4 regions of the Allobosea sp. P5_A5 genome follow, and region 1 is predicted to be linked to each of the others. Evidence: predicted binding sites of a transcription regulator. Region 1 holds the regulator's gene; each other region holds the start of a gene.

Evidence for each region. Region 1 encodes LexA, which represses DNA repair genes until DNA is damaged. Its sites were predicted from a motif close to TGTTCNNNNTGTGTTCNG; they were not measured.
Region 2: the regulator LexA is predicted to act here: its motif matches at 1,886-1,903, upstream of AC1DR6_RS10965 (ImuA family protein).
Region 3: the regulator LexA is predicted to act here: its motif matches at 2,452-2,469, upstream of AC1DR6_RS08175 (PA0069 family radical SAM protein).
Region 4: the regulator LexA is predicted to act here: its motif matches at 3,293-3,310, upstream of AC1DR6_RS05680 (ATP-dependent helicase).

The regions. Positions count from the first base shown of each region.
Region 1 covers NZ_JBFUKY010000001.1:424,060-429,644, forward strand. The annotation lists gene AC1DR6_RS02050 (ComEC/Rec2 family competence protein) at 1-1,547, shown strand, start outside; gene lexA (transcriptional repressor LexA) at 1,555-2,268, opposite strand; gene AC1DR6_RS02060 (molybdopterin molybdotransferase MoeA) at 2,374-3,585, opposite strand; gene moaC (cyclic pyranopterin monophosphate synthase MoaC) at 3,585-4,067, opposite strand; gene trpC (indole-3-glycerol phosphate synthase TrpC) at 4,064-4,876, opposite strand; gene trpD (anthranilate phosphoribosyltransferase) at 4,885-5,585, opposite strand, start outside.
Region 2 covers NZ_JBFUKY010000004.1:272,838-278,422, reverse strand. The annotation lists gene AC1DR6_RS10970 (Y-family DNA polymerase) at 1-1,105, opposite strand, end outside; gene AC1DR6_RS10965 (ImuA family protein) at 1,011-1,868, opposite strand; gene AC1DR6_RS10960 (phospholipase D-like domain-containing protein) at 2,239-3,687, shown strand; partial or broken gene AC1DR6_RS10955 (endonuclease/exonuclease/phosphatase family protein) at 3,768-4,553, shown strand; gene AC1DR6_RS10950 (chromate transporter) at 5,009-5,557, shown strand; gene AC1DR6_RS10945 (chromate transporter) at 5,563-5,585, shown strand, end outside.
Region 3 covers NZ_JBFUKY010000003.1:276,972-282,556, forward strand. The annotation lists gene AC1DR6_RS08165 (DNA methyltransferase) at 1-77, opposite strand, end outside; gene AC1DR6_RS08170 (ribonuclease HII) at 407-1,018, opposite strand; gene AC1DR6_RS08175 (PA0069 family radical SAM protein) at 1,204-2,397, opposite strand; gene AC1DR6_RS08180 (glycosyltransferase family A protein) at 2,522-3,007, shown strand; gene AC1DR6_RS08185 (tripartite tricarboxylate transporter permease) at 3,019-4,536, opposite strand; gene AC1DR6_RS08190 (tripartite tricarboxylate transporter TctB family protein) at 4,536-4,958, opposite strand; gene ypfJ (KPN_02809 family neutral zinc metallopeptidase) at 5,060-5,585, opposite strand, start outside.
Region 4 covers NZ_JBFUKY010000002.1:431,042-436,626, reverse strand. The annotation lists gene AC1DR6_RS05700 (thioesterase family protein) at 1-424, shown strand, start outside; gene AC1DR6_RS05695 (class I SAM-dependent methyltransferase) at 559-1,185, opposite strand; gene AC1DR6_RS05690 (BtaA family protein) at 1,224-2,474, opposite strand; gene msrB (peptide-methionine (R)-S-oxide reductase MsrB) at 2,684-3,121, shown strand; gene AC1DR6_RS05680 (ATP-dependent helicase) at 3,355-5,585, shown strand, end outside.

The DNA of each region.
Region 1 (5,585 bases):
CGCTGCGGCTGGCTTTCGACGCGGCGCTCGATCGCGCGCGCAACGCCCTGACGCAGCGGATCGCCAGTTCCGGAGGCGGGCAGGGCGGGGCGATGGGCGCCGCGCTCGTCACCGGCAAGCGCGGGCTCATCACCGAGGCGACCAATAACGATCTGCGGGCCGCCGGCATCTACCACGTCGTCTCGATCTCGGGCCTCCACATGGTGCTCGCGGCCGGCACGATCTTCTGGCTCGTGCGCGCCCTGATGGCGCTGTCGCAGACGATCGCGCTGGCGTGGCCCGTCAAGAAGATCGCGGCGGTGGCGGCCATGATCGGCGCGACGGCCTATTGCGTTTTCTCAGGCGGCGACGTCGCGACCGAGCGATCCCTGATCATGACGCTGGTGATGCTGGGGGCGATCCTCGTCGATCGCGCGGCGCTCAGCATGCGCAATCTCGCGCTCGCCGCGCTGATCGTGCTCCTGCGCGAACCGGACGCGCTGCTGGGGCCAAGCTTCCAGATGTCCTTCGGCGCCGTCGCCGCGTTGATCGCCTTCGCCGAGCGTTGGGAGCGGCGCGAGCGCTCTAAGCCGCCGCGCGTGCTGCCCTGGCCGCTGGATGCGCTCTGGACGGCGGCGCTCGGCATTCTGGTCACGACGATCCTCGCCACCGCCGCTACCGCGCCGTTCGGAGCCTTCCATTTCCAGACCTTCAATCCCTTCGGGCTGCTCGGCAATGCCATGGCGCTGCCCTTCGTCTCGCTTTGCGTGATGCCGGCCGCCGTCTTCGGCGTCCTGGCTTATCCGTTCGGGCTCGACTGGCCAGCCTGGGCCTTGATGGGCCTGGCCTCCGAGATGGTGCTGAAGGTCGCACACTGGGTCGCCACCATCGACTATTCGACCGTAACCGTCGCCGCATTCGGCCCTGCGGTGTTGCTGAGCTTCGCCATATCCCTGCTCTGGCTCAGCCTTTGGACGACGCGGTTGCGCTGGCTCGGTCTCCTGCCGCTCACATTCGGCGTGGCATTCGCCGCGAAACCCGAACGACCGGAGATCCTGATCGAGCGCGACGGTTCCGGCATCGCCGTACGCGGCGCCGACGGGCGGTTCGCCATCGCAGGCAAGCCCAGCCGCTTCGTTCTTCAGCAATGGCTCGCTGCGGATGGCGACAACCGCTCGCCGGACGACGCCACTTTGCGGAACGGTGTCGTCTGCGACAGTCTGGGCTGCGTCACCCGAACGGCTGAGGGCCGTACCATCTCCTATGCGCGCGATCGCATCGCGATCATCGAGGACTGCCGGCGCGCCGATCTGGTGGTGACGAGCATTCCCTGGAGCGCGCCCTGTGAGGCTACGCTGGTGCACCGCATGGACCTGTCGCGAGACGGGGCCACCTCGCTGTTCAGGCACAGCGAGGGCTGGAGCTTCCGCGCTTCCGAACAGGCGAACACCGAGCGTCCCTGGACACGCCGACGATCCCCAAGTCCGGCAGCGCCCGCCGCCTCACGTCCAGCTCCGGCGCCAGCGCCAGTGGCGGAGCCAGCCGAAGACGCCGACAACGTTCAATAGCCCGCGTTCAATAGCGACGGAGCAAATTGACCAGGCGCCCCTGAATCTTGACGCGGTCGGGGCCGAGTACGCGTGTCTCGTAGGCCGGATTGGCAGCCTCGAGCGCGATCGACGAACCGCGACGGCGCAACCGCTTCAACGTGGCTTCCTCGTCATCGATCAGCGCGACGATGATGTCGCCGTTACTGGCCGTGTCCTGCCGCCGGATGACGACCGTGTCGCCGTCGAGGATGCCGGCCTCGACCATCGAATCACCGCGCACCTCGAGCGCGTAATGCTCGCCGGCACCGAGCATGTCGGGCGGCAGCGAGACGGTATGGCTGGCATTCTGGATCGCCGAAATCGGGGTGCCCGCGGCGATGCGGCCCATGACCGGGATCGCGATCGCGCCTCGGACGTCCTCTTCGGGTGCCGGCGCCATGCGGGGTTTCGCCGCCGCCGTCTGGTTGGACAGGCCGCCCTGCACCACCGCCGGATTGAACCGGCGTGGCTGCGGGCCGCCGGCGCTCTCGGGCATCTTGATGACCTCCAGCGCACGCGCCCGGTTCGGCAACCGCCGAATGAAGCCGCGCTCCTCCAAAGCCATGATCAGGCGATGGATGCCCGATTTGGAGCGCAGATCGAGCGCGTCCTTCATCTCGTCGAAGGAGGGCGGCACGCCGCTCTCGCGCAAACGCTCCTGAATGAAGCGCAGGAGTTCATGTTGCTTGCGTGTCAGCATCGTCCCCGCCAACGAAATGATAGATTCGAAACAAAGCACGAACACCATAGCTGTTCGCTTTGTGTTCCGCAAGCGTGCCTGCAGGGAGACCTCAGATGATGCCGGCTAACGAAGCAGCAGGATCCGGCAGGGATCGCCTTGCTTTGCCGACTCAGCGAGCGCTGGCCTGATCGTCAAGGCGCCGGCACGGGCGAGAGTGCCGAGCATCGACGAATCCTGACGCGCGAACGGCGTCGTCAGCCAGCCCTTTTGAGTTGGCGCGACCTCCGAGCGAACGTAGTCCTCACGTTCATCGTTAGCCGGCATATCACATCCGAGGATAGCAGGGACGCTGCGGTCTCGCGCGGGGTCGGGCATCCCCAGCAGAGCTTCGATCAGCGGCAACACGAAGAGATGCCCGCAGACGATCGAGGATACCGGGTTTCCAGGCAGGCCGACCACCACCATGCGTCCGAGCCGGCCGGTCATCATCGGCTTGCCCGGCCGCATGGCGATCTTCCAGAAACCGAGCTGCATGCCGGCGCGCGTCAGCGCCTCCTGCACGAGGTCGTGGGCGCCGACGGATGCGCCTCCCAGGGTGATGAGAACGTCCGCGTCGGCCTCTCGCGCGGCCGCAATCCGGGCCGCGAGATCGGTGTGATTGTCACGGCCTATGCCAAGGTCGAAGGCTTCACCGCCTGCTTTCTCGACCAGCGCCATGAGCGCAAAGGAGTTGGAGGCGACGATCTGATCGGGCCCGACGGTATCGCCCGGCGCGACGAGTTCGTCTCCGGTCGCGAGGATCGCGACGCGCGGCTTGCGACGAACCGGGAGGGCAGGGTGGCCCATCGCCGCGGCAAGCCCGAGCGCGGCGCTGTCGAGCACGCGCCCGGACTTCAACAACACGTCGCCCTCGCTGAAATCGAGGCCGGCCGGCCGCAGGAACTTGCCTGTCGGGGGTGGTACACGCACGGTGATCGCGTCGGTGCCGACGCCATCGGCATCTTCCTGGATCAGCACGGTATCAGTGCCGTCCGGCATCGGCGCACCCGTGAAGATCCGGACCGCCTGCCCGGTGCCGACCGAGCCTGCCCAGCCGCGCCCGGCGGCGGATTCGCCGACGACTTGGAGCACCTTGCCCTCGGCCATGTCGACGCCCCGCACGGCATAACCGTCCATCGCCGAATTGGGGAAGGGCGGCTGCGTCCGCAGCGCGACGACGTCTTCGGCCAGCACGCGCCAGGCGCAGCGAGCGAGCGGCAACCGCTCCATGTCCGTCGAAGCCGGGACGCTGTCCAGCAGCGCGCGCAGCGCGACGGGAACAGGGGTGAGCGCCATCAGCGCGGACCCGCCTCGAAATCGCCGGAGCGTCCGCCCGATTTATGGACGAGCCGGATGCCTTCTATCCGCATCGACCGGTCGACGGCCTTGACCATGTCGTAGACCGTGAGGCAGGCGACGGAGACCGCGGTCAGCGCTTCCATCTCGACGCCGGTCTGACCGGTCAGCTTGACCTCGGCCCGGACGCGCACGCCCGGCAAATCCTCATCGATTTCAAGCTCGACGGCGATCTTGCTCAGCAGCAAGGGGTGGCAGAGCGGGATCAGCTCGTGGGTGCGCTTGGCCGCCATGATGCCGGCGAGGCGTGCAGTCCCCAGCACGTCGCCCTTCTTGGCGTTCCCGTCCCGCACGATCGCGATTGTTTCCGGCGCCATCACCACGCTGCCTTCCGCAACCGCGACGCGGACCGTCTCGGCCTTGTCGCCGACATCGACCATATGGGCCTGGCCCTGCGCGTCGAGATGGCTGAGGCGGCTCATGCCGCAGTCGCTGGCGACAGGCCGGTCAGCAACTCGGCGGTCGCGGCCGCGACATCGCCTTGCCGCATCAGGCTTTCGCCGACGAGGAAAGCGTTCACCTCGGCCGCGTTCAGCCGGAGGATATCGGCGTGGCTGAAGATGCCGCTCTCGCCGATGACGATGCGATCAGGCGGCACACGCGGCGCTAGCCGCTCGGTCACGGCCAGGTCGACATGGAAGCTGCGCAGGTCGCGGTTATTGATGCCGAGGAGCCGGCTGTCGAGCGTGAGCGCCCGGTCCAGTTCGGCGTCATCGTGGATTTCGACCAGCACATCCATGCCGAGGTCCCGCGCGGTGTCGTTGAGAACATGCGCGGTCGCATCATCGACGCCGGCCATGATGATCAGGATGCAATCGGCGCCCCAGACGCGCGCCTCATAGACCTGATAGGGATCGTAGAGGAAATCCTTGCGGAGCACCGGCAGTCCGCCGGCCTCACGGGCCTGAGCAAGGAATTCCGGCCGACCCTGAAAAGAGGGCGCGTCGGTGAGCACGGAGAGGCAGGCCGCCCCGCCCGCCGCGTAGGCACGCGCCAAAGCGGGCGGGTCGAAATCGGCGCGGATCAGGCCTTTGGAAGGGCTCGCCTTCTTGATCTCGGCGATCAGCGCGGGTTTCCCCGCCGCGATCTTCGCCGCCATGGCGTCGGCAAAGCCACGCGGCTTGCCGGCGGCACGGGCGAGGCGCTCGATCTCAGCCTGGGGAACCGCTGCCTTGGCGGCTGCGATCTCCCGGCGCTTATAGGTCTCGATCTCGGCGAGGATATCGGTCATCGCCGGCCTCACGCGTTCGACGTGGCGACGAGCTTTGCCAGCACGCCTTTGGCCTTACCCGAATCGAGCGCCGCCGTTGCTTGGGCGAAGCCGTCCCTCAAGTCGCTTGCCTTGCCGGCGACGAGCAAGCCGGCGGCGGCGTTGAAGGCGGCGATGTCCCGGAAAGCGGTCTTCTCGCCGTCCAGCACCGCGCGCAGCGCAGCCGCGTTCTGCTCTGGCGTTCCGCCCCGCAGATCCTCGGGCTTTGCCAATGCAAGGCCGACATCGTCAGGGCTGATCGTGAGGGTCTCGATCTTGCCGTTCTCCAGCGAGACGATTCGGGTCGGTCCGGTGGTGGTGATCTCGTCGAGACCATCGGAGCCGTGGGCCGCCCAGACGCGGGTCGAACCGAGCGAGGCCAGCACCTTCACCATGGGCTCCAGCCACGTCTCGGAAAAGGCGCCGATGAGCTGCTTCTTGACGCCGGCGGGATTCGAGAGTGGGCCAAGCAGGTTGAAGATCGTGCGGGTGCCGAGTTCGGTCCGAACCGGCGCGACATGGCGCATCGAGGCATGATGCGTCGGCGCGAACATGAAGCCGACGCCGGCTTCCCGGATGCAACGCTCGGTCGCGGCTGCATCGAGCCCGACCTTGACGCCCAAAGCGGTCAGGACATCGGCGGCCCCCGAGCGGGAGGAGGCGGCGCGGTTGCCGTGCTTGGCGACCGGCA
Region 2 (5,585 bases), on a different contig from region 1:
CGACGAGATCGGCCACAGCCTCCTCCTCCACGGCCCGGCCGTCGAGACTGTGCTGGGGCGTGGCCATCGGCTCGCAGACCGGGACGGCGAGCTTGACGGCATCGAAGCCGAAGCCGGGATCGAGCGGATCGGCCAGAGCCTCGATCCGCTCGCGATAAAGCCTGAGCAGCGCCTTGGCGTCGCGCGAGGGTCGTCCGGTTTCGAGCGTGAGGCGGCGCACAGCCCCGTCGCTGCGGAAGAAGCCGATCTCGAAAACGCGCCCGCCCTCGCCGCGCGCCTCAAGCACGCGCGCCGCCTCGCCGATCAGACGGAGAACGACATCCTCGAGGCTCGCCGTGTCGGCGAAGGGCTCGGCGAAGTGACGTTCCACCACGCAGTCCGGCGGCGGGCGCAAGGGCGTGATCCGGCGGTCCTCGTGACCCAGCGTGCATCTGAGCCGGATCGCGAGTTCCTCGCCGAAGCGGGCGGTCAGCGTCTGCGAGGGACGCGCCGCCAGATCGGAAAGCGTCTTCAGCCCCGCACGGGAAAGAGCGATCACGGTCTCGGGCTCGATGCCCAGCGCCGCCGTCGGCAGGCCGAGCAACGCCGCCTCCTCCCGACCCGGCGGGAGAATGCCGCCAGGTCCGTGACGGCCATAGGCGTGGGCGGCCTCGGGGGTGCCGGCAACGGCGACCTTCAGCGCGAGGCCGAGCCGGTGCACGAGGCGCTGGATGAGGGCGACCAGCGCCTCTTCACCCCCGAAAAGATGGGCGCAGCCGGTGATGTCGAGCAGCAGCCCGTCGCGTTCGTCCAATGCGACAAGCGGGGTAAAGCGATCGCAGAAGGCAGCGATATCCTCCAGCAGAACCTGATCCGCCATCGGCTGCGATTCCAACGCGACTAGGTCGGGAATGCGGGCGCGGGCATCGGCAAGCGTCAACCCGCGCGTCAGGCCGAGCCGAACGGCGTTCCTGTCGCAATCGACGATGCGCATCGCGTTGCGGTCGATCGCGACGAGGACATGGGGTTTCTCAGCCGGCGCGCCGAAGGCCGGAATCCTGCCCCTGCGCCGCAGGCGATCCGTCGCCAGGAAGGGAAACCAGAGAGCGAGATAGCGGCGGGGCATGGTGCGTCCGGGGGGCCAATCGGTCGAAGGCGGTTCTTTCCGCAAAGAAACGTCGGTCACGGTCCCACTCCACACGCCACTCACGCTGCGCCGCGCCGCCTCTCTGGCGCAGCAAACTCACCTCGAAAGCCGGAGCCCCCGGCGCATTCGCCACGAGCGCGCGGGAGGCCAGCGAGGCCACCCGCCAGCGCGTTCGCGCCGCGCTCGGCGCTTCCCGCGCCGCCACGCGCAGCAAAAGCACGGTCACTCCCGCCCCTTCCGCCGCCAGCGAAAGACGCCGGCTCGCCGTGAGGTCGAAGGACTTGGCCTCGCCCCAGGGCTCGATCAGCACGGCGCCGAGCGCCGGGCAGCGCGCCCCTTCCGCCCCGGCCCGCAGAACCCCCTCCGCATCACGCGCCCGCACCAGCAGCAGGCGCGCTGGATCGAGCCCCAATTCGTTCAGGCCCGGGGCATGAAGTCGGCCTGTCTCGACATCAACGAAATCCTGCCTTGCCCAGAGGATCGGCCGTTCCGCGGCCTCTTCGACTCCGCCCGCAGCGCGTAAGGCGAGGCCGAGAGCAAAGCCCGTCGCCGCAGCCAGATCGGCCGTGCCGGCGGCATGGATTTCATGCAGGGCAGCCCGCTGAAGCCCTCCCGCCAGCACGATGTCGATGTCCGGCACGCCGAGCGCGACACGGCCGGCCGCGACGGGGCCGGCGCGCAAGGCCGCTGCCGCCAGGGTGCTGCGCAGATCGGACAGGGAGGGCGAGGCGGCGTTCTGCATGCGAGGACAGGATCTTTTGTTCGCTCTTTGTTCCGATACAGAACGACACAGATATGGCCGCGAGTCGAGTCCTTGCCGTCGCAAGCCGAAAGACACCCTTACCTGGGGTTTTGGACCGCTCCTTGAAGCATCATGAAAATGGAAAACTGTTTTATTCCAGCATTCTATCGCGAAGGGACATGCGCTCCGTCATCCCTCAAAACCGTGTATACGGGACCGTGGTATTCTGGGGATTACTGCCATTTCCGGTTCTGGAGTGGATGCCGGTTTCCTCTCCTTGGCATGGAAAACCCGGACCCTTCGCCATATCCGGTGCGGGACCGAACACGCCGCTTTCCCAGACCCATGCAGCATGCTTTAGCTTGCCCGCATGTGGGGGATTCTCTCGGCGTACTGGCCGCATATCTTCGCTGTCGTCTCTCTGGCGATGGCGACCGCCGCCACCGTGCATGCGGTGATGACGAAGGACGAGGTCCGCGCCGCCATCGGCTGGACGGCCGTGATCGTGCTTTCGCCCGTCATCGGTGCCGTGCTCTATGCGATTGCCGGCATCAACCGGATCCGCCGAGCGGCCATCCTTTCGCAGCGTCCAGGCCATCGCACCGGCGACGATTCGGCTTTCCATATCGGCCAGGACGAGGTTGCGGCGCTGTTCGGCCAGCGGTTCTCCGCCATGAAGACGCTGGGCGACCGCGTCGCGCGCCATCCGCTGACGCGGGGCAACACGATCCACACCCTGCGCACCGGCGACGAGGCCTATGCCGCGATGCTGGAGGCCATCGGTGAGGCTGAGCGCAGCATCCTGCTCGAGACCTATATCTTCGACCGCGACCCGATCGGCCTGCGGATCGCCGATGCGCTGATCGCCGCGAAAGCGCGTGGTGTCGTCGTCAAGGTTCTGATCGACGCCGTCGGCGCGCGCTATTCGGTGCCGAGCATCGCCGGCCGTCTGGCCCAGGGCGGTATCGATGTGCGCGTCTTCAACGGCAACATCATCGTCGGCTTAAGACTGCCCTATGCCAATCTGCGGACCCACCGGAAGATCATCGTCGTCGACGGGACGGTCTCCTTCATGGGCGGCATGAACATCCGCCAGGGCTTCACCTCCGAGTTCTCGGGAGATGGCGCAGCCCATGACACGCATTTCCGCGTGACCGGGCCGGTTGTGGCCGACCTCTTCGCCATCGCGAGCGAGGATTGGCGCTTCACCACGAATGAAGCGCTCGAAGACGAGGTCTGGGACATCCCACCCCCGCCCGAAGCGGATTCGCCCGTGCTGATGCGGGCCGTGCCGTCCGGCCCCGATTCCTGCCTGGAGAACAATCACAAGCTGCTGATCGGCGCGCTGTCGATCGCACGGCGCTCGGTCAAGGTCATGTCGCCCTATTTCCTGCCGGATCAGGAGCTGATCAGCGCCCTGGTGACGGCGGCGCGGCGCGGCGTCTCGATCGACATCGTGGTGCCGGCGGTCAACAATCTCGTGCTGGTCGACCGCGCGATGACGGCGCAGTTCGACCAGATGCTCAAGAATTATTGCCGGATCTGGCGCTCGACCGGCCCGTTCGACCATTCGAAGCTCCTCGCGATCGATGGCTCATGGGCCTATGTCGGCTCCTCCAACCTCGACCCGCGCTCGCTCCGGCTCAATTTCGAGATCGATGTCGAGGTTCTCGACCATGGTTTCGCCGGCGGAATCGAAGCGCGGATCGATACCGCGATCGAGACGGCGCAGCCGGTGACGCTCGACGCCTTGCGCGCCCGCTCCTTCCCCATCCGCCTCATCGACCGCCTGATCTGGCTCGGCTCGCCCTATCTCTAAGAATGGTCACGAACCCGACCTTTTCGTTCGTAGATTAGTTTCACGATTCGAGCCGACCTTCCCCAACAGCTGGCGCCGCGATGCAGAAAAAGAGCCCGAGCCTGCCGGCCAGCATCATCGCATCGCTGCGCGAGCGCCGTCGCGGCGGGGGGGCTCCGATGGGAGCGCGGCAGGCCGGGACGCTCGTCGCCTCCTACAATGTCCACAAATGCGTCGGCGTCGACGGCCGCTTCGACCCCGAACGCATCGCGAGCGTGATCGCCGAGATCGGGCCGGACGTGATCGCCCTGCAGGAAGCCGACAAGCGCTTCGGTGAGCGCCACGGGCTGCTCGACCTCGCCTGGCTGGAGCGCGAGACCGGCCTGCTGCCGGTTCCGCTGACACCGCGCGGAGCGTCCCATGGCTGGCATGGCAATCTCGTGCTGTTCCGGCAAGGACTGGTGCGGGACGTTCACCAGGTCACGCTGCCGGGGCTGGAGCCGCGCGGCGCGCTTGTCGTCGATCTCGACCTGGCGGACGGCACGCCGCTCAGGCTGGTCGCGGCGCATCTCGGCCTGCTGCGGCGCTCGCGTTCCCAGCAGGCGCGCATGATCATCGACATCATGCGCGGTCGCCAAGAGCGACTGACGCTGCTGATGGGCGATCTCAACGAATGGCGGCTCGGACCGCGCTCGTCGCTGGAAGCCCTCGGCCCCGCCTTCGGCACTCTCCCCGTCCCGGTGCCGAGCTTCCCGTCCGGCCTTCCGCTGTTGGCGCTGGACCGCATCATCGCCAACCGGCCGGAAACCCTGTCGCAGGTGGAGGTCCACGATACGCCGCTGGCGCGGGCGGCCTCGGACCATCTGCCGATCAAGGCCTATATCGATGCGGCGCTAGCCAGCCTGCAGCTCGGCGAAGCCCCTTTTCTGACGGATAATTTCGCGCTTTCATCCGCTGCAGAAGCTGAATCCGCGCCCCTGGCGGGGCTGATGGCCGGTGAGCCGCGCGACAAGCGTAATGGCGAGCTCGTCCGCAAGGCCGGCGCCAAGCTGAGGCGCGCGGTTGGCCGCACGCTGGGACGGCGGGATGGGCCGCGGCAGTAAACGCGTCCGATGCTCTTCACCGTCATTGCGAGCGTAGCGAAGCAATCCAGAAGGACTGGGTTGAACGTCTAACCCAGTCCCTCTGGATTGCTTCGTCGCTGCGCTCCTCGCAATGACGGCCTGAGCACAACGGCACCTTCCTGCCGCTCCGTCATGACGCTCATGCACCGTGCCGCTGGCTATCCGCCCCGAAGCGCGCAATCTGACGCTTCCAGAGTCGCTTGCCACGCGGACTTCAGATGCAGGTTTCGCCCGTCGAACGGCCCAGTGCCGCGGATCTCTTCCTGATCTTCGCACGCATCGGGCTGACCAGCTTCGGCGGCGGTCTGTCGGGCTGGCTGCTGCGGGAATTCGTGCAGCGGCGGCGCCTGATGAGCGAGGAGGAATTCCTCAACGGGCTCTCGATCGCGCAGGCCCTGCCGGGCGTCAACGTCACCAACATGGCGATCTGGATCGGATACAAGCTGCGCGGGCGCAACGGCGCCATCGCCTCCTGGCTCGGCATCATCGTGCCGGCGGCGATCGTGATCGTCGGGATCAGCCTGATCTTCACCGCCCTTTCCGGCTTTTCGTTGACGCATGTCGCCTTGTCCGGTGCGGCCGCAGCGGCGATCGGGCTTTCGCTCTCAATGGGGCTGACGGCGGCGCGCCGGGTCCCGCGACGCGCCTTCCCGCTCGCAGTGATGGCAGCAACCTTCGTGGCCGTCGCCTTCCTGCAGTTCCCGCTGATCTGGACCGTGCTGGTCGCCGGCTCGCTCAGCGTCGCCGTCTCCTACCGCAACGGCTAGCCTCGATGCCTGCTATCGCCTGGAGCAT
Region 3 (5,585 bases), on a different contig from region 1:
CCCAGCGCGGGCCGTCCGGTACGCGAAACCTGAATCCGGACGGGAGCGCTGGCGGTCCCGGTACGCGAGATACCCATGACGCCAAGACCGTTACGCAACTTCAACAAGCTCGATATTGCCGAGACAGGGTAAAAGCCGCGTTTCCGGATTGAAAAAAATGCGTCCCATTCTGGGGCTGCAGCTTTTGCCTAGCCCTTTGCGCGATAAGGGAAATTCCTAAGCCGAGGTTAATGCACGCGATGGCGTCGGGGTGACGCTGCCGAGACTGGCGCGCAGGGGCCAACCTCAACCGTCATTGCGAGCGCAGCGAAGCAATCCAGGGGGCAGGCGCAGGAGTTTGAACTCAGTCCCTCTGGATTGCTTCGTCGCTTCGCTCCTCGCAATGACGGGAAGCGAACCGGCCGTCCTATCGCGCCCAGACGCCTTTGACGGGAGCGAAGGAAAAGCGGTGCTCCGGGCAGGGGCCGTGGTCGGCGATGGCGCGCCGGTGCTGCGGCGTCGCATAGCCGACATGGCTGGAAAAGCCGTAGGCCGGGTAGCGCCGGCAGAGCCGCGCCATCATCCGGTCGCGCGTCACCTTCGCGATGATGGAGGCGGCGGCGATGGAGGCCACTGCCCCATCTCCTTGAATGATGGCCTCGCAACCGCAGGCGAAGACCGGCGGATCGTTCCCATCGACCAGGACGTGCAGCGGCGACAGCGGCAGCGCCGCGACCGCGCGACGCATCGCCAGCAGCGTCGCCTGCCGGATGTTGATGATGTCGATCTCGACTGCCGTCGCGCTGGCGACGCTGACCGCCAGGGCCTTTTCCATGATCTCGTTGAAGAGTTCTTCGCGGATCGGCGCCGGCAACTGCTTCGAATCGTCGAGCCCTGCCGGCACGCGGTCCGGGTCGAGAATCACGGCGGCGACCACCACCGGTCCCGCCAACGGCCCGCGCCCGACCTCGTCGACGCCGGCGAGCGGCCAGAGGCCGCCAGCGATGGCAAGGGTCTCGCGGGTGAAATCGGCGGGCATGGCGTGGCTTATGCAACGGATGGGCGAAAGGGGCCAGAGGACTTACCGCCTATCCCGTGCGACAGGCGCTTCATCGTCATGGTCGGGCTTGTCCCGACCATCCACGTCTTCGCTGGTCGAGTGTCGTGTTCAAGACGTGGATACTCGCCACAAGGGCGAGTATGACGGCGCGGATCCTCCGCCCCTCAAAACAAACTCAGCTGCGCCTTTTCCTTTTGCGGCTTCACGAACAGGTCGGTGCGCAGCCGCTTGCGCGTCGTATTGAAGCCGATGCGCTCTGCGGCCATCTCGAAGCGCCGGCCGATCATCCAGGCGTAGGGGCCGGAGCCGACCATGCGCTGACCCCATTGTGCATCGTAGTCCTTCCCGCCCCGTGTCGAGCGGATCAGCGACATGACATGGCGAAACTTGTCGGGGTGGTGCGTCAGCAGCCACTCCTGCACGATGTCGCGCACCTCGAGCGGCAGCCGGAGCAGGACATAGCCGGCCTCCTGCGCACCCGCGGCCTTCGCGGCATCGAGGATGCGCTCGATTTCGTGCTCGTTGATCGCCGGCACGATCGGCGCGACCAGCACCGTCACCGGGATGCCGGCGTCCGACAATTTGCGGATCGTCTCCAGCCGCTTTGCGGGCGAGGCCGCACGCGGCTCCATCCCGCGCGCCGTCTTGGGATCGAGCGTCGTCACCGAGAGGGCGACCTTCGCCAACCCTTTCGCCGCCATCGGAGCCAGAAGGTCGATGTCGCGCTGCACCAGCGCGGATTTTGTGACGATCCCGACGGGGTGATTGAACCTGGCCAGAACCTCCAGCACATCCCGCATGATCCGGAATTTCTTCTCGATCGGCTGGTAGGGGTCGGTATTGGTACCGATCGCGATAGTGCGCGGTTGGTATGAGGGCGCGGACAGCTCTTTTTCCAGCAGCGCCGCCGCATCGGGCTTCGCCGTCAGTTTGCTCTCGAAATCGAGGCCTGGCGAAAGACCAAGATAGGCGTGGCTCGGCCGCGCGAAGCAGTAGACGCAGCCATGTTCGCAGCCCCGATACGGATTGATCGACCTGTCGAAGGAAATGTCGGGCGAATCATTGCGCGTGATGATCGTGCGGGCTTTTTCAAAAGCGATCTCGGTCTTGAACGCCGGCAATTCGCCGAGCGACCCCCAGCCATCGTCCTCGGCGACGCGCTGCTCCGACTCGAACCGCCCGCCGGGATTGATGGTGGCGCCGCGCCCGCGCCGGCGCTCGGGGTCGATGCGATGACCGGCATAAGCGAGCGGATCAACCGGCGCGACCTTGACTGTGGCGGATACGGAAGCGCCGTCCTGCCGCCGAAGCGGCTGGGCCGCGGGCGTGGGACGTGATGTCGGTCTGACCTGAATCATCTTTGTCGATCCCGAGCGGCGCCACGAGTCGCCGCTGATTTCCTGAACCCCAATGTGAACAGAGCAAGAACATTTGGCAAGTGACAGGATTGCGACATGCTGCGCTGCGACATAAGAATTGCGGATGCTCACAGCCGTCATCCGTGTGCCGGGCTCATCTCAGGCGCTTGCCGCCACCTTCGCCGTCCTGATCCCGGCGGTGGCCGAGGGCTTTCTCGGCCATGCAGTGGTGGTCGAGACGGCCGGCGGCGGCGAGATCGAGCGCATCGCCGATGCCACCGGCGCAAGCTATCTCCGCGCTGGCCACTCCGAGGTCTGGCATCTGGGCGCCCAGCAGGCGCGGGGCGACATGCTGTTGCTGCTGGATGCCGGAGACGTGCCGCAGCCTCATTGGGTCCAGGTGCTCGAGCGGCATCTTCTGCTGGCGCCGGAACGGCCTGCCCTCCTGCCACTGCGTGGGGTGGCGGCGGCGCTAAGCGAGCGCGCCGCGATCTCCTTCGGAGGGCGCCGTCTGCGGGCCGGCATCGTCGCGCCGAAGGCCATGATCATGGCCGGCCGCCTCGGAAGGGTTCCGGTTCGACTGTCGGCGCGCCGGGAGCGTGCCGTCTAAGCCCGCGTTTGTCAGTGCGGGGCAGGCTGGACGTCGATCGCGTCCGCGAGAGTCGCGCGTTTTCCCTTGATCGCGGCATAGGTCTGCCAGGCCAGGAACAGCCCGAGGATCGTCAGCAGCGTTGCGCTGATCGGGTGCTCGAAGAAGGTCAGAAAGCTGCCCCGGCTCAGTAGCATCGAGCGCCTGAAATACTCCTCCAGCATCGGCCCGAGAATGAAGCCCAGCATCAGCGGCGCCGGGTCGAAGGCCAGCCGCATCATGATGTAGCCGATCAGGCCGAAGGCGGCGGTGGTGTAGATGTCGTGCAGGCTGTTGTTGGTGCTGAAGGTGCCGATGCAGCAGAAGAACAGGATCGACGGGAACAGCACGTTGTAGGGAATCTTGAAGACCGAGAGCCAGAACCGCACCAGCGGCACGTTGAGAATCAGCAGGAAGCAGTTGCCCACCCACATGCTGGCGACGAGGCCCCAGAACAGGTCGGGGTGCTTGGCGATCATGTTCGGGCCGGGCTGGATGCCCTTGATGATGAAGGCGGCCATCATCAGCGCCATCACCGCATTTTCAGGGATGCCGATGCTCATCAGCGGGATGAAGCTGGTGCGTGCGGCAGCCTCGTCCGCCGCCGCCTGGCCAGCGACGCCTTCGATCGCACCCTGGCCGATCTCGTCGCGATATTTACTGACTTTCTTGTCGAGACCATAAGCCGCGAACTGCGCGATCACCGGCCCGCCGCCGGGCAGAATGCCGAGGATGGAGCCGACGACGCTGCCGCGCAGCGCGCTCGGGATAATGCGCTTGAACTCCGGCCAGGTCGGCATCAGCTTGATCGCGCCGTTGAAGGGCGTGCGCTCCTCCTTCGCGTCGAGGTTTTTGGTGATCTCGGCGATGCCGAAACATCCGAGCGCGAGGCTGACCAGGCTCACCCCGTCGATCAGCGAGGGCAGCCCCATGGTGAAGCGCTCCATGCCGGTTTCGAGATCGGTCCCGACCTGACCGAGCAGGACGCCGAGCAGGCACATCGCCATGCCGTTGAGCAGACTGCCGGTGGTGACAAAGCTGACGCAGACGAAGCCGAACAGCATCAGCGCGCAATAATCGGTCGGCCCGAACTTCAGCGCGACCGCACCAAGCGTCGGAGCCAGCGAAGCCAGCACAATGATAGCGACCGTGCCGCCGATGAAGCTGGAGACGCCGGCGGTGAAAAGCGCCAGCCCCGTCTTTCCCTTCAGCGTCATCTGGTAGCCGTCGATGCAGGCGACGATGCTGGACGCGTGCGGGATCTTCATGGTGATGGCGCTGACGCTGTCGCCATATTGCGCGCCGTAATAGATGCCCGCGAGCATGATCAGCGCGCCGCCGGTCGGGATCGAATAGGTCAGCGGCAGCAGCAGGCTGATCGTTGCCAGCGGCCCCAGCCCCGGCAACAACCCGACCAGCGTGCCGACCACGCAGCCGATGGCGCAATAGAGCAGGTTTTCCGGCGTCAGCGCATGGCCGAAGCCGAAAGCGAGGTTGTTGAGGATTTCCATCAGATCAGCCGCAGATTCAGGCCGAGGAAGCGCTGGAAGACGAAGGCGACGACGATCAGCCCCAAGGCGATCTTGACGTTGCGCACCCAGGAATAGGTGTTGGCGGCAAAGCCCGCCACGAACACCAGCACGATGATGCCGAGCGTCACGTTCACATATTCGGACGCGATCACGAAGCCGATGAGGCTGGTCATGATCAGCGCGATGTTGCGCGGGTTGAACTCCAGAGGGGTCGGGTCGGCGAAGCGCGCCTGCACGATGATCGCGCCGGCGATGAGCAGCAGCGGCACGCAGATCATCAGCGGGAACAGGCCCGGCCCGGCATGGGCGAAGGTCCCGATCGGATAGCGCAACGCGGTGCCAGCAAAAAACAGCGCGACGGCGGCCAGAAAGGCCCCGCGCGCGACATTCTGGTTGAGCATTCCCGGTCCCGGCCCTGTTGTTTGTTGCCGAGGATTGTTAAGCGGAAAAGATAATTGCGCAAATAGGCACAATGGCTCGGTGCAAAGGCTGACCCGACGCCTCAGATGGCGTTTTTGAACGTATCGCAGGCCTGCAACGAACCGGATTGGAAGCCGGTATTGAACCATTTCGTGCGCTGGGCCGAAGAGCCGTGCGTGAACGAATCGGGCACGACCACGCCTTGCGCCGCCTTTTGCAGCTTGTCGTCGCCGATGGCTGTTGCGGTCCGCATTGCCTCGTCGATATCGCCCTGTTCGAGCCGTCCCATCGCCTGGACATTGTGGCCCCAGACACCGGCGAAACAATCGGCCTGCAATTCGATCCGCACCGAGATCGCGTTGGCGTCTCGCTCCGAGGAACGCTCTCTCAGCTGATTCGCTTTCGGCAGGATGCCGAGCAGGTTCTGAACGTGGTGGCCGATTTCATGGGCGATCACATACGCGTTGGCGAAGTCGCCGCCGCCGCCAAGCTTGCGCTGCATCTCCTGGAAAAAGGAGGTGTCGAGATAAACCTTGCGGTCGTTGGGGCAGTAGAACGGCCCCATCGCGGACTGCGCCGTCCCGCAGCCGGACCGGTTCACGCCCGAA
Region 4 (5,585 bases), on a different contig from region 1:
GGTTTTCTCGCTGGTCGGGCTGTCGCGCGATTATGTCGAGACGCGCCACGGCTCGACCTTCACCGCCGAATGCCACATTCTCTACAAACGCGAGCTGACCGAGGGCGATCTGGTGCGGATCACGGCGCAGCTCATCGCGTTCGACGACAAGCGCCTGCACTACTATTTGGAGATGCGCCACGCCCATGAGGGTTGGCTCGCCGCGACGAGCGAGAACATGGCGCTCCATGTCGATATGCTCAACCGCAAGGTCGTTCCCTTCCCGCCCGACATCCTCGCCAACCTGGCTCTAATGAAGGCGGCCCATACCCGCATGGCCCTGCCGGCCACCATCGGCCGCATCATCGGCATGCCGGAAAAGACGGCCATCGAGGTGGGCGAGCGCGAAATGGCCGATGCGGACGACGGTAAAACACGGCATTAGGGCCCCGTGCCGAGCCGTCATTGCGAGCGTAGCGAAGCAATCCAGAGGGACTGGGGAAGCGGCCATCTGGTCCCCCTGGATTGCTTCGTCGCTGCGCTCCTCACAATGACGCTGGTTTGTCTCATACCGATGGCCTATCCGGCCCTTTTCACCACCGCCCGCACCGCATAACCGCGAAACGGCCTCTCGATCTGACAAGTCGCCCCGGCCTGCGCGGCCATCGCCCGCATCACCGCCGGCAGATCCTCCCTCGGCGTGACATGGAACAGCGCGAGCCAGCGCCGCAGCACCCCCTTGAACGCCGGAGGCAAACCGGCCTGATCGCCGAAATCGACGACATGCAGCGAGCCGCCCGGCGAAAGCCTGTTGATCGCCTCCGCGACGACAGCCTGCCAGGGCGGGATCATCGACAGGGCATAGGAGATCACGATGCGGTCGAAGCCAGCGCGTCCAAACAGCGTCTGCGGGTCGAAATCCGTCGCGTCGGCCTGCGCCAGCCTGATGCGGCCGGCAAGCCCGGACCGCGCCACGGAAGCCTCAGCCGTCTCCAGCATGACGTTGGACACGTCGAGCCCGAAGCACGCGCAGTGCGGATAGCGCCGCGCGATGCCGATCAGGTTTCGCCCCGTACCGCAGCCTATTTCAAGGATCGCATCGCCGGATTTCGGATCGAGGCCTGCGATGAGTTCGTCACGGCCCAGCAGGTAGAATTTCCGGCTGGCATCGTAGATGTGGCGCTGGTGCCGATAGATGCGGTCCATCAGACCGGCAGCGGCTCCGCCGCCGGCCTCGGCAGCGCTCACGCGCTGGCCTCCGGCAATACATAAAGGTGAAAGCCGCCATAGATCGCCGAGCGATCCTGCCGGCATAGCTCACGGCTCTGCTCCTCGCGGTAGTGCCACTGGTCGAGGATCGCGGCCGGCACGCGGCCCGGCAGCAGCCGTTCGTCGGCGGCGGTGCGGAAGATCACGCGGGCGCCCGGCCGGGCGGTGCGCGTGATCTGCGTCCACAGCGCCGTCAGCTCGGCGTCGTTCATCCAGTCCTGCGCGTCGAGCAGCACATAGGCGTCGCAGCTCTTGGCGGGCTGATCCTCCAGAACCGTCGTGATCGAGCCCTGTCGATAGGCGACCGCGCCGGCACGGGCCTTCACCGTCTCGAAATTCTCAAGCTGAAGATAGGGCGGCAACGCCGCATCAGGACCCTCGGCATAACGACGGCCGAAAGCCTGCTGCGCGAAGTAGTTCTCCTTCAGGTCGAAATCGCAGGCGAGCCGCTCGAACCGGAGCCTCAAGGCGCCGAGAATTCCGTCCTCGCCATCGGCGGCGAGCGCCTTGTACTGCGCAGGCGGTATGCCGAGGCCGTAGAGCGAGGCCGGCTGCCGCACGAGCCAACGCACCAGCCTGCGCTCGAAGATCGGCGCCAGATGCTTCTCGTAGAGTGCCCGCTGCTCGGTCAGATCGCGAGCCGCCAGCATCGCCTTCAGATCGGCGCCGAGCAGCCGTGCCAGCACATGGCCAGTGCCGATGAACCGTCCCAGCAACCCGTAGCGATAGAAGCCGTTGGCGAAGAGGTTGATCCGGCGGCGACGGTTCAGCCCCCGCCCTTCCCAGTAGCCGCGTGAGACGGCGTCGAGATGCGGCGCGACCTCACGATCGTAGAGCGCGACGTTCTCACGCCGATCGGCCCGGCCGAAGAAGCGCAGGAATGCGTCGTGCTGCAGCCGCGCCAGCGCCGCGAGCTTGAGCTTGCCGAGAGCGATATGGGCGCCGTTGAGGTCGACCGCGCTGACGCGGATCGGCGCGGCCGTCAGATAGGACAGCACATTGCAGGAGCCGGACGCGATCGCCACCACATGGTCGTCCGGCCTCAAGGCCAGCGCCTTCATGTCGACGACCGGGTCCTCCCAGATCTGCGGATAGACCAGCCCCGAAAAGGCCCGCGTGAACAGCCATTCGAGCAGCCCCGCCTTGGAAAGCGGTTTGCTGCGCTGGACCGCGATGCTCAAGCCGAGCGTCGTCGCCTGTCGAACCGTCCGTGCCGTCTGCGCCACTGCTGGCCTCCTCGGGTGAAGGTGGCGAGCCGCCTAGAGGATGCGCATGACGGTGCGGTGACGGGGCGCATGATCCTGGCCCGGTCCCATCTTCGTGAAGCGGCGAAAAGCGCGAAGGGGCTGAAATCTTCGACACGAATCGCCATATCCCGCGCAGCGACAACGACGATGCCGGTAGCGCTGCTGCCGCATCGATGGAGGAGATCGACATGGGTTTGAGCAGCTTGTTCGGCGCCGAGCGGAAGCCTGAGGAGACGTTCCCGTTCCAGCTGACCGATGCGGAATGGCGCGCGCGGCTGACGCCGGAGCAGTACCAGATCCTGCGCGGCCACGGCACGGAGCGGGCCGGGTCCTGCGCACTGAATTACGAGAAGCGTGCCGGCACCTTCTCCTGCGTCGGCTGCGGCCAGAAGCTGTTCAAATCGGGCAAGAAATTTGAAAGCGGCACCGGCTGGCCGAGCTTCGATGCGCCGCTCGAAGGCGCGGTCGAGACCAGCGAGGACCGCAAGTTCGGCATGTCCCGCACCGAGGTGCATTGTGCCAATTGCGGCGGCCATCTCGGCCACGTCTTCTCGGACGGTCCCCCGCCCACCGGCCTGCGCTACTGCATCAATGGCGCGGTGATGGATTTCGAGCCCGAGGCCTAGGAGTTCTATTCGTGCGTCATGGTCGGCCTTGTGCCGGCCATCGCTGGTCGAAGGTGGTGTCCAAGACATGGATGCTCGCCGCAAAGGCGAGCGTGACGGCAGGGGCGTCACGACCTGTAGAAAATGCTGCCGACAGCGCGCAATCTCGCCGCCCTCGTCCTATATTGCGATGAGAACGAATCACGCACGAGTAGCGCCGCCCCTTGTCCGAATATGACACCACATCGGCCCCGATGCCCCGCCCCGGCGGTCTCGCTTCCCGCGCGGCCGCACAGCCTGCGGCTGGCTATCTCAACGGGCTGAATCCGGAGCAGCGTCAGGCGGTCGAGGCGACGGACGGGCCTGTGCTGGTGCTCGCCGGCGCGGGCACTGGCAAGACCCGCGTGCTCACCACCCGCATCGGCCATCTGATCTCGACCGGCCGCGCCTATCCCTCGCAGATCCTCTCGGTGACCTTCACCAACAAGGCGGCGCGCGAGATGAAGGAGCGCGTCGCCCATCTCGTCGGGCCGGTCGCCGAGGGCATGCCCTGGCTCGGCACCTTCCACTCGATCTCGGCCAAGCTGCTGCGCCGCCATGCCGAGCTGCTCGATCTGCGCAGCGACTTCACCATCCTCGACACCGATGACCAGATCCGCCTGATGAAGCAGGTGATCCAGGCCGAGGGCATCGACGAAAAGCGTTGGCCCGGCCGCATGCTGGCGGGCTTTATCGACTCCTGGAAAAACCGGGGGCTCGCCCCCAAGGACGTGCCGGCGGGCGAGGCGGCGGTCTTCGGCGGCGGCAAGGGCGGCAAGCTCTATGCCGCCTATCAGGCGCGGCTGCTGGCGCTAAATGCGGTCGATTTCGGCGATCTGCTGCTGCATTGCCTGACGCTCTTCCGGGGGCATCCGGATGTGCTGCAGACCTATCACGAGCGCTTCCGCTACATCCTCGTCGACGAGTATCAGGACACCAACACGGCTCAGTATCTCTGGCTGCGCCTGCTGGCTCAGGGGCGCCGCAACATTTGCTGCGTCGGTGACGACGACCAGTCGATCTATGGCTGGCGCGGCGCCGAGGTCGACAACATCCTGCGCTTCGACCACGATTTTCCGGGCGCGACTGTGATCCGGCTGGAACGCAATTACCGCTCGACCGGGCACATCCTCGCCACCGCCTCCAAGCTCATCGCCCGCAATGAAGGCCGCCTCGGCAAGACCCTGCGGACCGAGGGCGAGGCCGGCGAGAAGGTGACGATCACCGGCGCTTGGGACAGCCAGGAGGAGGCGCGTCTGCTCTCCGACGAGATCGAGGCGATGCAGTCCAAAGGCCATGACCTCGGTGAGGTCGCGGTGCTGGTGCGCATCTCCGCCCAGATGCGCGAGATCGAGGAGCGCTTCGTCCAGGCCGGCGTGCCCTATCGCGTCATCGGCGGCCCGCGTTTCTACGAGCGCGCCGAAATCCGCGATGCGCTGGCCTATCTGCGCTGCGTGGTCTCGCAGACCGACGACCTCGCCTTCGAGCGCATCGTCAACCAGCCCAAGCGCGGACTTGGCGACGCGACGATCCAGCTCCTGCACAACCATGCCCGCGCCACGCAGCTTTCGCTGCTGCAATCGGCCCGTGCCGCGGTGGAAAGCGACGAGCTGAAGCCGAAGGCCCGCACCTCGCTGCGCGAACTGGTCGATGCTTTCGGGCGCTGGTCGGCCCGCGCCGAGCATATGCCACAGGGCGAGCTCGCCGAGTTGGTGCTGGAGGAGAGCGGCTACACCGAAATGTGGAAGAAGGACCGCTCGGCCGACGCTGCCGGGCGGCTGGAAAACCTCAAGGAACTCGTGCGTTCGCTCGACGAGTTTCCCGACCTGCCGTCCTTCCTCGAGCACGTCTCGCTGGTGATGGATGTCGCGGACGGCGACGCCGCACGACGCGTCTCGATCATGACGCTGCATGCCGCCAAGGGGCTGGAATTCGACACCGTCTTCCTGCCCGGCTGGGAGGAAGGCCTGTTTCCAAGCCAGCGCGCGCTCGACGAGAACGGCCGCGCCGGGCTGGAAGAGGAACGCCGCCTCGCCCATGTCGGGCTGACGCGAGCCCGCAAGAAGCTGAAGCTCTATTTCGCCTCGAACCGCCGCATCCACGGCCTCTGGCAGACCAGCCTGCCCTCGCGCTTCATCGACGAATTGCCCGAGGAGCATGTCGAGATCGAGCAGGCACCGACCGCCTATGGTGGCCAGGGCAGCTACGGCGCCTCCCGCTTCGACCGGATGGAAAGCTTCGGCTCCAGCTATAACACGCCGGGCTGGCAGCGCGCGCAGGAGAACCGCGCCCGTAACGGCGGGGGCAGCGGCGGCGGCAATGGTGGCGGCAGCGGCTTCTCGGAAAACGGCCAGGGCTTCGGTTCGGGCAACGGCTTCGGCGGCGGCTCCCGCCAGCGCGGCCCGCTGCTGATCGACGGCGAGCTGACGGCCAAATCATCCGGCGA